4 regions of the Diaphorobacter ruginosibacter genome follow, and region 3 is predicted to be linked to each of the others. Evidence: predicted binding sites of a transcription regulator. Region 3 holds the regulator's gene; each other region holds the start of a gene.
The links. The regulator LexA, encoded in region 3, represses DNA repair genes until DNA is damaged. The targets are predictions, from matches to a motif close to ACTGTATNNNNATACAGT.
Positions count from the first base shown of each region.

Region 1: the regulator LexA is predicted to act here: its motif matches at 1,301-1,318, upstream of recA (recombinase RecA).
Region 2: the regulator LexA is predicted to act here: its motif matches at 2,051-2,068, upstream of imuA (translesion DNA synthesis-associated protein ImuA).
Region 4: the regulator LexA is predicted to act here: its motif matches at 1,854-1,871, upstream of H9K76_RS07245 (PA0069 family radical SAM protein).

Region 1 covers NZ_CP060714.1:4,823,353-4,826,547, forward strand. The annotation lists gene recX (recombination regulator RecX) at 1-25, opposite strand, end outside; gene recA (recombinase RecA) at 155-1,246, opposite strand; gene H9K76_RS21700 (MarR family winged helix-turn-helix transcriptional regulator) at 1,427-1,921, shown strand; gene H9K76_RS21705 (phosphonate degradation HD-domain oxygenase) at 1,903-2,478, opposite strand; gene H9K76_RS21710 (DUF11 domain-containing protein) at 2,876-3,195, shown strand, end outside.
Region 2 covers NZ_CP060714.1:2,099,665-2,102,859, reverse strand. The annotation lists gene H9K76_RS09600 (DNA polymerase Y subunit UmuC family protein) at 1-1,180, opposite strand, end outside; gene imuA (translesion DNA synthesis-associated protein ImuA) at 1,152-2,027, opposite strand; gene H9K76_RS09590 (GNAT family N-acetyltransferase) at 2,148-2,654, shown strand; gene fabF (beta-ketoacyl-ACP synthase II) at 2,682-3,195, opposite strand, start outside.
Region 3 covers NZ_CP060714.1:2,704,382-2,707,576, reverse strand. The annotation lists gene H9K76_RS12215 (hypothetical protein) at 1-428, shown strand, start outside; gene H9K76_RS12210 (HugZ family pyridoxamine 5'-phosphate oxidase) at 440-949, opposite strand; gene H9K76_RS12205 (hypothetical protein) at 1,137-1,571, opposite strand; gene lexA (transcriptional repressor LexA) at 1,716-2,402, opposite strand; gene H9K76_RS12195 (asparaginase) at 2,493-3,195, shown strand, end outside.
Region 4 covers NZ_CP060714.1:1,592,638-1,595,832, forward strand. The annotation lists gene H9K76_RS07235 (acyltransferase family protein) at 1-1,073, shown strand, start outside; gene rnk (nucleoside diphosphate kinase regulator) at 1,200-1,616, opposite strand; gene H9K76_RS07245 (PA0069 family radical SAM protein) at 1,882-3,033, shown strand; gene fghA (S-formylglutathione hydrolase) at 3,061-3,195, opposite strand, start outside.

The DNA.
Region 1 (3,195 bases), 2.1 Mb from region 3:
TGAGCGACAATTTGGCGAATCCCATGGGCTGACAACCAATCCGGCAATAAAGCAAAAAGGGGCCGTCCAGCCAGGGTGGCTGTGCGGCCCGTGAAGTCGAAAATGATTCGACAATTGCAAAGAAAACTGTTGAAAGTGGCGCAGCGCGAGCGGATCAGGCTTCGCCGTCGTCCTCGGCCTCGTCGCCGCCCGCGCCAGGCGCCGCGGCCACGGCAGTCACGCCGATCAGCGGGATGTTCAGCGACTCGCGCACCTTGTTCTCGATCTCGATGGCGAGGTCGCGGTTCTCGCGCAGGAATTCGCGCGAGTTGTCGCGGCCCTGGCCGATCTTCTCGCCGTTGTAGGCATACCAGGCACCGCTCTTCTCGATGATGCGCGCGTTCACGCCCATGTCGATGATTTCGCCCTCGCGCGAGATGCCTTCGCCGAACAGGATGTCGAACTCGGCCGTCTTGAACGGAGGCGAGACCTTGTTCTTCACGACCTTCACCTTGGTCTCGTTGCCGATGGCCTCGTCGCCCTTCTTGATGGTTCCAGTGCGGCGGATGTCGAGACGCACGGAGGCGTAGAACTTCAGCGCATTGCCGCCGGTGGTGGTCTCGGGCGAACCGAACATCACGCCGATCTTCATGCGGATCTGATTGATGAAGATGACCATGCAATTGGTCTTCTTGATGGTTGCGGTGAGCTTGCGCAGTGCCTGGCTCATCAGGCGGGCCTGCAGGCCGGGCAGGGCGTCGCCCATCTCGCCTTCGATTTCTGCCTTGGGCGTGAGCGCGGCGACCGAGTCGACGACGATCAGGTCCACCGCGCCGGAGCGCACCAGTGAATCGACAATCTCGAGCGCCTGCTCGCCGGTGTCGGGCTGGCTGATCAGCATGTCGCTGAGGTTCACGCCAAGCTTTTGCGCATAGGAGGTGTCGAGCGCATGTTCCGCATCGATGAACGCGCAGGTGCCGCCCTGCTTCTGCATTTCGGCAATGACCTGCAGCGTGAGCGTGGTCTTGCCCGAGCTTTCGGGACCGTAGATCTCGACCACACGGCCGCGGGGCAGGCCGCCCACGCCCAGCGCAACGTCAAGGCCCAGCGAACCGGTGGAGACGACCTGGATGTCCTCGATCTTCTCGCCTTCGCCCAGGCGCATGATGGTGCCCTTGCCGAACTGCTTTTCGATCTGTGCCAGGGCGGCTTGCAGCGCCTTGGCCTTTTCGCTGGTGTCTACGGTGCTCTTCACAGTGGTGTCCATGGATGGGGTCCTCTTGCTTGTTGCCATTGCGCTTTCCGTTTGAATCTGAGAATAACTGTATTTAATAACAGTCTGTATGCTTGAGCAGTAGTTTATGCCGGGATACTTTTCCGTCAAAGGTGTTTTTAGTCAGTTTGCCTGACAATATGCCATCCACGGCACAACGCAAGGAATACGCCCATGTCCGACAACCTGCACCCGGCAGCTCCCGCCTCCGATGCCTGGCGTGAAACCCATCTGGGCCGGTTGCTCGGACATGCCATGCGCCGCTTCGACGAGCGCGTCTACCAGCTCATGGCGCACGACGTGGAGGTGCCGCTGGCGCTCTCGAACCTGGCGGCACGCGAGCAGGTCAGCGCAGCCCATATCCACATCACGCGGCACCTGTCGCTGGCGGGCGATCGCGTGACGGACCTGGCGCAGTCCGCAGGCATGACCAAGCAGGCGATGGCCAGCCTGGTCGACCAATGCGAGGCCTGGGGGCTGGTGACCAAGGCGTCCGACCCGCACGACGCGCGCGCCCGTATCGTGCGTTTCACGGAGACGGGGCTGGCATGGCTCAAGGCGTTTGAGATGGCGGTGGCGCAGGCGGAAGCCGAGTTTCGGGAGGCCGTGGGCGAGGATGTCGCGACGGTGGTGGCGCTGGGCCTCGAGGCCTACGCGGGAGCGGACTGAAATCGGGTGTGCAGTGCGGCCGCATGCTCCATGTGGTGCACGAAGTGGGAGAGCTCCGGGGGCGTGGCCTGGCCATCCTTGGCCTGATCGTCCCAGCGGCGTAGCGCAATGGCCTCCTGCGCGAAAGGTCGGGCGGCAAATTCCCGGGCCTGATCCTGCGTGAAGACACCGCCTTGCAGCGACAGGCTGCGCACGGAATCGGCCGAGAGCGACGCGAGATAACCGGACTCGCGCGCACAGAGGTAACGCTTGGCCTCGACGTGCATGCGGATGGGCGCCAGCGTGGCCTCGCCGAACAGCCCACGCAGGAACGGAATGCAGAGGTATTGGTGCAGGTCGTCGACGCCCTCGATGGTGGGTGAGCCCTGCATGCCGTGCAGCAGGTGGCCCAGGTCGTGGAGCAGGGCGGCGGTGATCAGGTCGCTGCCGGCGCCGGACTGTTCTGCGAAGTGGGCGGTCTGGAGAGCATGTTCCAACTGGGTGACCGGCTCGCCGTCGTATCGGGCGTGGCCCCGGGTTTCGAACAGGTGGACGATATCGGCAATGTTCAGGCCCACAAAGGCGCTCCTTGCACGGGACGCACAGCACCGGAAGGAAAACTGTCTATCTGATGCATGAATCCGAAGTGCGGCCAAGATCGCTTGATTTGAATCAAAACAGTATCCATCAATGAGCAAATAACAATGTTTAACCGTATTGGTGGAACGATTGTGACGGTTTCGTAACTTTTAACTTACACGTGTGTTTATTTGATTTAAATTGATAACACATGTGCCGCCCCGGGTGGGTCAGGCCATGCCATCGCCTGCCGCGCACCCCCGGGCCCTGCGCATCCGGGCGTGCCTCTGCCATGTGCTCGCCGCTGCGCAGCCAGTTTCAGAAATCTCAGGAGTCGTCTTGTCTATTCCCCATTACCGCCCTTGGCGCCGTTGCGCCGAGCTGTCGGAGCCTTGCATGAAGAATGCGGGCCAGCAGCCCCCACCGTTGTCCTCCGCTGGAAGCTCCCGCTGGAAGCTGGCCGCATTTCTTGCGGCCGGGCTGTCCCCCTTGTGGGCACAGGCTGCAACAAACTATGACGTGCTGGTCAATCAGGACGTCTTTCTGGAGCAGACGGGCACCAGCGGCAACACAGTCGATAACGGCCCTGCCGGCGGACAGTTCATTCTGCGGACCAAGGTCAAGATCAATGGGGGCAGCGGGACGTTGAGCAACGTGACGCTGACCGAAAAGCTGCCCGTGGGAGCGATCTTCCAAGGTGTTACTCCCGCGTGGTG
Region 2 (3,195 bases), 600 kb from region 3:
TGAGATGCAATGGCTGCCCATGCAGGCAGGGCCTGGGCCCCTGCATCCCCAGCAACTGCGGTGCGGGCAGAAGCCACGCGGGCCACAGCGCCGCACGGGAATCGGCGTCGGCATGCGCCTGCCTCAGGCCGCCCGTGTGCAGCGCGTGGCTGGCAGACTGCCAGACCTGCATGTGCTCTGGCCGATGGTCTGGCTGCCCTTTTGGCACGCGCAAGCAATCCGCGCCCAGGCGCGCACTCACGCGCTCCACGAACTGGCTCCACGATTCTCCGTCCCGGGCATCGGGCGAACGGGGCAGCAGGCTGTCATTCTGCGGCTTGACCGGTTGCACCTCCACCGTCTTCAGCGCGATGCGGTTCACAGGTGCCGCCAGCCTTTCATGCGCCATATGCTCGCCCAGCAGCCTGCTCAGGTGCGACAGTTCCTGCAGCGGCTCCGCCGTGCGCAGCGACATCTCGCCCCATGGCGGCACATCGATTCCATCGAGCCGGCGCAGGTCATGCCGCCAGCGCACCTGCAGTCGCAGCACGCCCAGATGCCGGGCGCGCAGCCAGCCTTGCAGCATGGCCAGCAGATGCCCGGCCGCATGCAGCAGTTCGGCGGACGATGCCGCGATGTAGGGCAGTTCCAGATCCACGTCGAAGTGCTCGGGCAGCGCGATCCATGAAAGCGGACAAGCGCGCTCCCCCCACAGCTGATCGAGTGCCAGCAGGCTCTGCGCCCCCAGCCGGCGAGCCACTCCCGAGCGCGGCAGCGCGCGCACATCACCCAGGTTGCGGCACCCCAGGTTGTTCAGGGTGACCAGATGGGGCCTGAGCGCCGTCAGCGTGCTGATCGGCAACCCCTCCGGAACCTGCCTGGGCCGTGCCTCTCCCTGCTGCTTGAGCCGCAGCAGCGCAAGCGCCTGCAGGGCCGTCGGGCCTTCTGCCCAGCAACTGCGCGGCTCAACGATTTCCTCCTGCCCGCATGCAGGTGCGGACGGCGCATGATCCAGCAGCAGGCGCCGCAGCGCCGCCCGCCCGCCCCACAGGCGCTCGGCGCTGTGCACGTCGAGCAGCAATGCCTCGTCCAGCACCGCCACCTGGGGCGTGAACTGCAGCGCCCACCAGCAATGCGCCTCGATCGCCGCGGCCGGCAGGATGGCCAGTTGTTCATCGGCGAGCGGCAAACGCCATGCCATCCAATGCATGGGACACCTCCCGGGACGGGTTGCGGAACGGATCGCGAAGTGCACCGAGCAGCGCTTGCGCGTCGGCCTGTGCCCGCTGCTTGCGCCATGCCTGCGCCGTCAGCTCGCACAACAGCCGCTCATGCAGCAAAGGCAGCGTCACCGGCATCGCCTGTGAAGGACCGCGCCGCTTGACCACATGCACCTGCAGGCTCTTGCCATGCACCTTCAGCCACAGGCGCAGCGGTGCAGGCGACGATTGCACCCTGGCCTCCTGCGGCCGGAACACCCAGAGCAATTGCCTCTGCTGCGCCGCCAGCAACTGCAGGCGGCGCAGCGCCTGGGACTGCGCATGCGGCAGCCAGGCCAGCACGGCAGCGACATCGCGGCAGCGCAGGGCCTGCTCGCTCACCCAGACACCTGCGGCGTCAGGCATGCCCCTGCGCGAAGCAGGTCCCGTCGCATCCGGATGGACACAGCACAGGCGCTGCGCCGGAACGCCGGACATCTCGGCAAAGGGCGTGAATATCTGCAGCGGCGGCGCCACCAGCACCACACGCTGAAGAGGCTGGACGGACAGCAGCCGCGACAGCGCCCCCGCAACCAGGCTCCACTCGGGATGCAGCAGCCCAGGCAGCAGAATCTCCGACATTCCGCCCACCGGCCAGCCGCCTCCGGGCAACTCGGCATCCAGGCCCTCATTCCCCGACGGCATGACCTTGAGCGCTTCCTCGTCGTTGGCCGATTGCCACTCCCGCCCGCTCCACACCCCCAGGCGCGACAGGCTGGCAGGTTCGATTCCTGCAAGCCTGTGCGCTCCGGCGGCAGCGGCAAAAGGGGAAGAACTGGCGGCAATCATCTGGCGATGCAGGTTGAATTAATACTGTATAAATATACAGTAATTTATAAAACGCATGCAGGAAATGCCACAGGCACGGCATGGCGATCAGCCGGCCGCCGCTTCTATACACTTGGCTGGATGACCCTGATGATTCGTCCTGAAGTTCCGGCAGACCACGCGGCCATCTGCGCCGTGACCGAGGCTGCCTTTCTCGAAGCCCCCCACACGAGCCACACCGAACAGTTCATCGTTGCCGCCCTGCGTGAGGCGGGCGCCCTCGCGATATCCCTTGTCGCCGAAGCAGACGGAGCGGTGGCCGGACATGTCGCCGTTTCGCCCGTCACCATCGCCGATGGCACGCAAGGCTGGTTCGGCCTGGGCCCGGTGTCCGTCACCCCTCGGCTGCAGGGACAGGGCATCGGTTCACAACTCGTGCACCGGGCACTCGACATGCTCAAGGAACAAGGCGCATCCGGCTGCGTGGTTCTGGGGGATCCCTCGTACTACCAGCGGTTCGGTTTCAGGAATGAGCCGGGCCTGGTGCTGCCAGGCATCCCTCCCGAGTACTTCATGGCGATCTCGCTGGGCGGCCCGCTGCCAGGCGGCGTGGTGGCCTATCACCCGGCATTCGAGGCGACGTGTTGAATGGTTTGCGGGGGAGAAGCCTGAGCCTTAGTTCTCCATCCGTTTCAATATCAGCGAGGCATTCACCCCGCCAAACCCGAACCCGTTGAGCATGGCATGCTCCATCGACTGAGCCCGTGGCGACCCGGCGATCAGATCCAGCCCCTCGGCCAGTGGATCGGGGTTCTCCAGATTGAGCACAGGAGGCGCGATCTGGTCCCGCAAGGCCAGCACCGTGAAGATCGCTGCGGCGCCGCCGGCTGCGCCCAGCATATGGCCCAAAGCGGACTTGGTGGCGGTGATGGATGGCCCCTGCCCCGCACCGAATACCTGCCGGATGGCGGCCAACTCGCCCCGGTCGCCCACGGGAGTGGACGTCGCGTGGGCATTCAGGTGCTGGATATCGCCGGGCTGCAGCCTGGCCTGGCGCAATGCCATGCGCATGGAGCGTGCTGCACCGGAGCCATCGTCCGGCCCCGAAGTCACGTGATAGGCATCCGCTGAAGTGCCATAGCCCACGACCTCCGCGAGCGGCCTGGCGCCGCGCGCCAGTGCATGGTCG
Region 3 (3,195 bases):
GGCTGCGCCTGGGGCTGCGGCGCATCGGCGATACGCACCGGGCGCTGTCGATGAATGGCGGCCGCATCTCCATGCCGCGTGCATGCTTCGAGCAGTGCCGGCCGACGCAGCCGCTCAGGCTCGGCCATCCTGCCGTCGCAGGGGTCTTCGCGCACGAGTTGCTGCATCAGTGGCAGCGCCTGCAGGGCTACAGGGTCACGCGGGAGGCCGCCTGGCTGCAGCTGAAGTCGGCTTGCCTTCGATCCGATCCCTATGCCTATGAGCGCTGTTCGGAGGCCGCGCCGATGCTTGAGCGATTCCTCTCTGCCCAGGTCGAGCAGCAGGGCCAGATGTGGCAGGACTATGTGAGCGGCTGTGTTGCAGGGCATGCCGATCCGGCGTTTGCAGGCGTGGCTGCGCATGTCGCGGGGGGCGAGCCGGACGCGTGAGTCCTTCATGCTCACTGCGGCGTGGCATTCATCGCAGCGACAAAATCATTCCCATCCACGTCGCGCGCAGCACCGAACCCGGCCACGTGCCGTGCGCGGGATGGCGTGATGCACACGAAACGGAAGTCCGGCAGCTCACCCATGAACTCCGCCTCGGGGAAGCGCTGCATGTAGCAGGTGCGCAGGGCGCTCCAGAGTGCGCTTTCCCTGGGCGGGGTGGAGGCCACGCCCTGCAGGCTGACGCGTTCGAGCGCATGCACACCTTCGCCCTCGACCTCCGGGGCGCAAAAGAGCAGGGATACGGCCGGATGCAACTCCATGGCCTGCGTGTGGACTGCAAGGGCGCTTACGTGCAGGACGATGCAGCCATATTCGGCGCACCAGGCAAACGGCACCATGGACACCAGCGGTGCACGGTCTTCGCATTCGCCTTCTCCTGGCGACCAAGTGGCAAGCGCCGCAGTGCGTCGTTGCTCGATCAACTCGCGCAGGCTGCGCTGCAGACGGGATTCATGTGGCATGGCGGAGTGCTCTTTCCAGTGAAGGGAAGCTCCGTCGATTGTAGAAACACCGCAGCAGGAAAAGCCAGTGAACCAGATTCCTCGCACGCAATGTGCAGCAGAACCTTTCGTTCACTGGCTTGATGGGGTGTGGCCGGCCAACAGCAACGGGTCATGTGCCACAGGCCGGCGGATATTCGGGCGCTGGTCAGGCGCAGGGCTGCATGTGGCGGCCCAGGCGCTCCTGGCGCGCCAGGCGATCAAGTTCCGCACAGACATCGGCCATGCGGCCCGAGATCACCATGCGGCCCGTGCCGGATGCATCGGGCTTGACGACCACGCGCAGTGCGGGCCGGGAAGGCAGCTGCTGCGCTGAATCTGTTGTTGTCAGCGATGGATTGTGGATGGCCAGTTGCAGGCTGGCCTGCACCGGCGTGTCAGCCATGCGATCGCTGTTGGATGCGCTGGTGGCCAGTCTGCGCACCTTGCCCAGGCGAGGGCGTACCAGCAGCTTCAGCTCCGACAGGTCGATGTCGGTGCGGGTCACGACGACGCTGTCGTTGCCGGCATGCCGGGCGAGCCAGTGTGCGGCGCGGCTGAATGGCTGGGCGAGGGCGGTGAGTTCGATGAGGGCAGAACGCATGTGGGTACTCCGGCATGACGCACGTGGTCATGAAAGGTTGAACACAGGCAGGATTGCCAGATACACGGAAAGCGCGCTGCCGCAGGGTTGACGGAAAACACACTCCGTCAGACGCCCGCCACCTGCGAAAGGCGCTGGGAAAGGCTACATGAGCATGGTGTTGCGGATCAGTCCGACCGCAAGACCCTCGATCTCGAACGGCTCACCAGGCTGAACGGTGATGATCGGATAGTCGGGGTTCTCGGGCAGCAACTCAATCTGGCTGCCTGCACGCCGCAGGCGCTTGACGGTGACCTCTTCGCCCAGGCGCGCGACGACGATCTGGCCATTGCGCACATCGGTGGTGGCCTGCACGGCCAGCAGGTCACCGTCCATGATGCCGGCGTCACGCATGGACATGCCGCGCACCTTGAGCAGGTAATCGGGCTTGCGTGCGAACAGGCTGCCCTCGACCATGTAGCTTTGGTCGACGTGTTCTTGGGCGAGAATGGGTGAGCCCGCAGCGACGCGGCCGATGAGCGGCAGCACGAGCTGGGACAGGCCTGGAATCGGCAGGTTGAATTGCGAACCGAACTGGGAACCACGTGCGGCATTGATGTTGCGCACGGTCTCGGAGCGCAGGCGGATGCCGCGCGAGGTACCGCTGACCAGCTCGATCACGCCCTTGCGTGCCAATGCCTGCAGATGCTCCTCCGCTGCATTGGCGGACTTGAAGCCCAGTTCCGCGGCGATCTCGGCACGGGTGGGCGGCGCGCCGGTGCGCGAAATGGCGTTCTGGATGAGATCCAGAATCTGTTGCTGACGGGCGGTGAGCTTGGGGCTGTCGGACATGGTGCGATCCATCCAATACAGTCGGTTGGGAAAATGTACTGTGTAAAAAACCAGTGCCTGTATTTTTGAACAGTTTTTAAGGAGACGCAAGTGGTTGTTGCAAAAAAAATCGTACTGCTGGGAACGGGCGGGACGATAGCGGGCACTTCTTCGGTCGCAGGAGCCAATACGGGCTACACCGCCGCGCAGATCGGTGTGGCTGACCTGATCGATGCGGTTCCAGCACTGCGGGACGTTGCCACCGGCGGACTGGTGGCCGAGCAGGTCGCCCAGCTGGACAGCAAGGACATGACGCACGACGTGTGGCTCCGGCTTGCGCGGCACTGCGCGCAGCACCTGGCCGATCCGGACGTGCAGGGCGTCGTGGTCACCCATGGCACCGATACGCTGGAGGAGACCGCGTGGTTTCTTCAGCAGGTGCTGAGGCCTGTGAAGCCGCTGGTGCTGTGCAGTGCGATGCGGCCCGCCACGGCCATGGCGCCCGATGGCCCGCAGAACCTGCTGGATGCCGCCGTCGTCGCGATGGAGCCCACGGCCAGCGGCGTGTTGTGCGTTGCCGCAGGCGAGATCCATGGCGCGCGCGAGGTCAGCAAGATCCATCCGCTGCGGCTCCATGCGTTTTCATCGGGCGATCTCGGACCGCTGGGTTTCATCGAGGAGCGCCGCGTGCGCTGGGCGCGCAACCTGCCTCCCGAGCGCCCGCATGACGCGGCTCCCGGCGAGCTGGTACGCACCCTCCCCGAGGCCGACCTGTGGCCCAGTGTCGAGATCGTGATGAGCCATGCAGGCGTGA
Region 4 (3,195 bases), 1.1 Mb from region 3:
CTGATGTCGCCCAACCCCTTCTTCCCGACACCATCGAATGGCTGAGCGAGTACGCGCGCATGGCCGTGCAGATCTTCCTGGTGCTGGGCGGTTATCTTGCCGCGGCAAGCCTGGCTCCCAAGGCGCTTGCGCGGTTTGACAGTGCGTCCCAGCAAGTGGGCAAACGCTTCGTGCGGCTGGTGGTCCCCTATGCGGTGGCGCTGATCGTTGCGGTGCTGCTGTCCGACCTGGTGCGGTCGCTCATGGACCATCCCTCCGTTCCGGGGGAGCCCAGCATCCCTCAACTGATCGCCAATGCCTTCCTGATCCAGGACATCGTAGGCGAGGAGGCGCTTTCCGCCGGCGTCTGGTACGTGGCCATCGATTTCCAGCTCTTCGTGATGGCGGTGCTCCTGTTTGGAGCGATGCGCAGCTTCCGCTTCTCCGACCGGGTCCGCGCCCGCGTCACGCAGGTGCTGGTGGCCGCGGGGGTGTGCGGCTCGCTGCTGTATGCCAACCTCCATGCGGACTGGGATATGTGGGGCATCTATTTCTTCGGCGCCTACGGCCTCGGCATGCTGGCCTACTGGGGGTCGCGCTCAAGGCATTGGGCGACGTGGTTCGTGCTGATCGGTGTGATCGGTTGCGCCGCGCTCTGGGTGGAGTTCCGCGGCCGCATCGCGCTGGCCATGACCTCCGCCCTGGTGCTCATGCTGGTGATGCGTCCCGCGCGCGAGGACGGCACCACGCATGCACAACTGCTGCTGGGGCGGTTGGCCAGACCCATCGAGCCGATCCTTGAACCGCTCACCTCGCGCCTGCAGAAGCTCGGCCAGATGTCCTACTCGGTATTCCTGATCCACTTCTCGATCTGCCTGCTGGTCAATGCCGTCGTGTCGGCCTGGGTGCCCGAGGTTCCGGTGCTGCATCTGCTGGGCATGTGCGTGGCCTTCGTGCTGTCCGTGCTGGCCGGCCGCGTTCTCTACCTCAGGGTGGAGCAGCACGTGCCGACCTGGCTGACGGCATTGCGCTGGCAGCTCAGCCTCATCGGAGCGGGCGGCGGCGTGCTGCTTGCAGGCCAGTTCATCCATTGATTTCTTCCGCGTGGGGGCAGGGCCTATGGCTTGCTGAATACCGGAATGACGACATCTGGCTTTTGACAAAAAAACCGCAGCGAGCGTGAAGCTCCTGCGGTTTTTTTGCGGGCGTGGAGCTCCGGGTCAGCGGTGCAGTTCTCCTGCGCTTTCCGGCTGGTACACGATCTGCTCCACGCGCACGGTCATCGGCTTGCCGCCGAGGCCGGGCCATGCCAGCTCGTCGCCTACCGACAGGCCCAGCAGTGCGCTGCCCACGGGGGCGAAGATCGAGATCTTGTCGGCGCTGCCGTCCATGTCGCGCGGGTAGACGAGATTGAGGACAAACTCCTTCCCGGTTTCCACGATGGCGAACTTGACCGTGGAATTCATGGTGACGACGGTGGGAGGCATCTCCTCCGGCGCGACGATGTCGGCGCGGTCGAGTTCTGCCTGAAGTTCCGCCTTGCCCGGAAACGCGCTGGCCGGGATCGCGGCCAGCAGCGCTTCGATGCGATCGACGTCGAGCGATGAGAGCGTGATGGGCGGCTTGGCTTGGGCCATGGAGGGAATTCCTTTCTTTCTAACTAACGCTGGGATCGCGAAAAGCTGATCACTGTATAGGCTTCGGTTCCCATGAGCCAATATCGCGGCCAATGTCGCACGCAGGCGCATGGACACCACTGGCAAAGCTTGCCTTTTCCCGCGCGTTGCCGATTTTCTGCAGCTTTTTCCAGCCGCCGCCCGAAGAAGCCATGCTGGCGCGAGGGCCCCTGCTTGACGTCACTGGTTGAATAAATTACTGTATAAATAAACAGTAATTCATGCCATGAACTCAGGTCGCAATCCCGGCTCCAGTATCGGCCCCGGCACCAACACCCCCCGGCCGCCCGTGAAAGGCCGCGGCATTGCCACGCAGGTGGTGCACCGCTTCAGCCCGCAGCGGCGCGACGGGTTTTCCCAGGATGAGGACATCTGGTGGAGCGCCGTGGACGAGGAGGGGCTTCCCGCTCCCGTGCGCACGCAGGTCACGTTCGAGCAGGCCCGGTCGGCGCTCTGCGGCAATGATTCGCCCGACATCTTCTTCGAGCAGTCGGTCAACCCCTACCGTGGCTGCGAGCATGGCTGTGTCTACTGCTATGCACGGCCCACGCACAGCTATCTCAATCTCTCGCCCGGCCTGGACTTCGAGACCCGCATCATCGCCAAGCGCAACATTGCGGAGGTGTTGCGCGAGGAACTGTCCTCTCCCTCCCATCGGCCGTCCATCGTCAACATCGGCTCCGCGACGGACTGTTACCAGCCCGTGGAGCGCGAGCTGGGCCTCACGCGATCCGTGATCGAGGTGATGCGCGATGCGCGGCACCCGTTCTCGCTCATCACCAAGTCGAGCGGAGTGGAGCGCGACCTGGACCTGCTGTCCGAGCTTGCGGGCCACCGCCTCGTGGCCGCCTATGTCACGGTCACCACGCTCGATGCGCAACTGGCCCGCATACTGGAGCCGCGGGCCGCTGCGCCCCATCGCAGGCTGCGCACCATCCGCGCACTGGCGGACGCTGGCGTGAGGGTCGGGGTGAGCGTGGCGCCGCAGATTCCGTTCATCACGGAAGACATGGAGCAGGTGCTTGCCGCCGCGCGCGATGCGGGGGCAACGTCGGCGTTCTATACGGTGATCAGGCTGCCGTGGGAGCTCAACGGCATCATGCGCGAATGGCTCGAGCAGCATTACCCGGATCGTGCGGCCCGGGTGCTGGCGCGCATCCAGGACCTGCATGGGGTGGATGCCGCCAAGCGGCTGGCCGGAGTCAGCTATGACAGCAGCTATGTCGCCCGCATGAAGGGATCGGGCGTATGGGCGGACATGCTGCGGCAGCGCTTTCACAAGGCGTGTGAAAGACTGGGGTTCCATCGCGAGCGGAGCGAACTGGATCTCACGCAGTACAGGCCCGCCCTGGCAAAAGGCCAGGGCGTGCTGTTCTGAGCTGGCGCGTCGCAATGCACTCCGGGGTTAGGCGCTCAACTGCGCTGCGTGGTGTTTCAGATGGTCTTCGATGAAGGTCTGAATGAAGTAGTAGCCATGGTCGTAGCCCGGCTGCATGCGCAGGTTGAGCGGCTGCCCCACCTTCGCGCAGGCGGCTTCCAG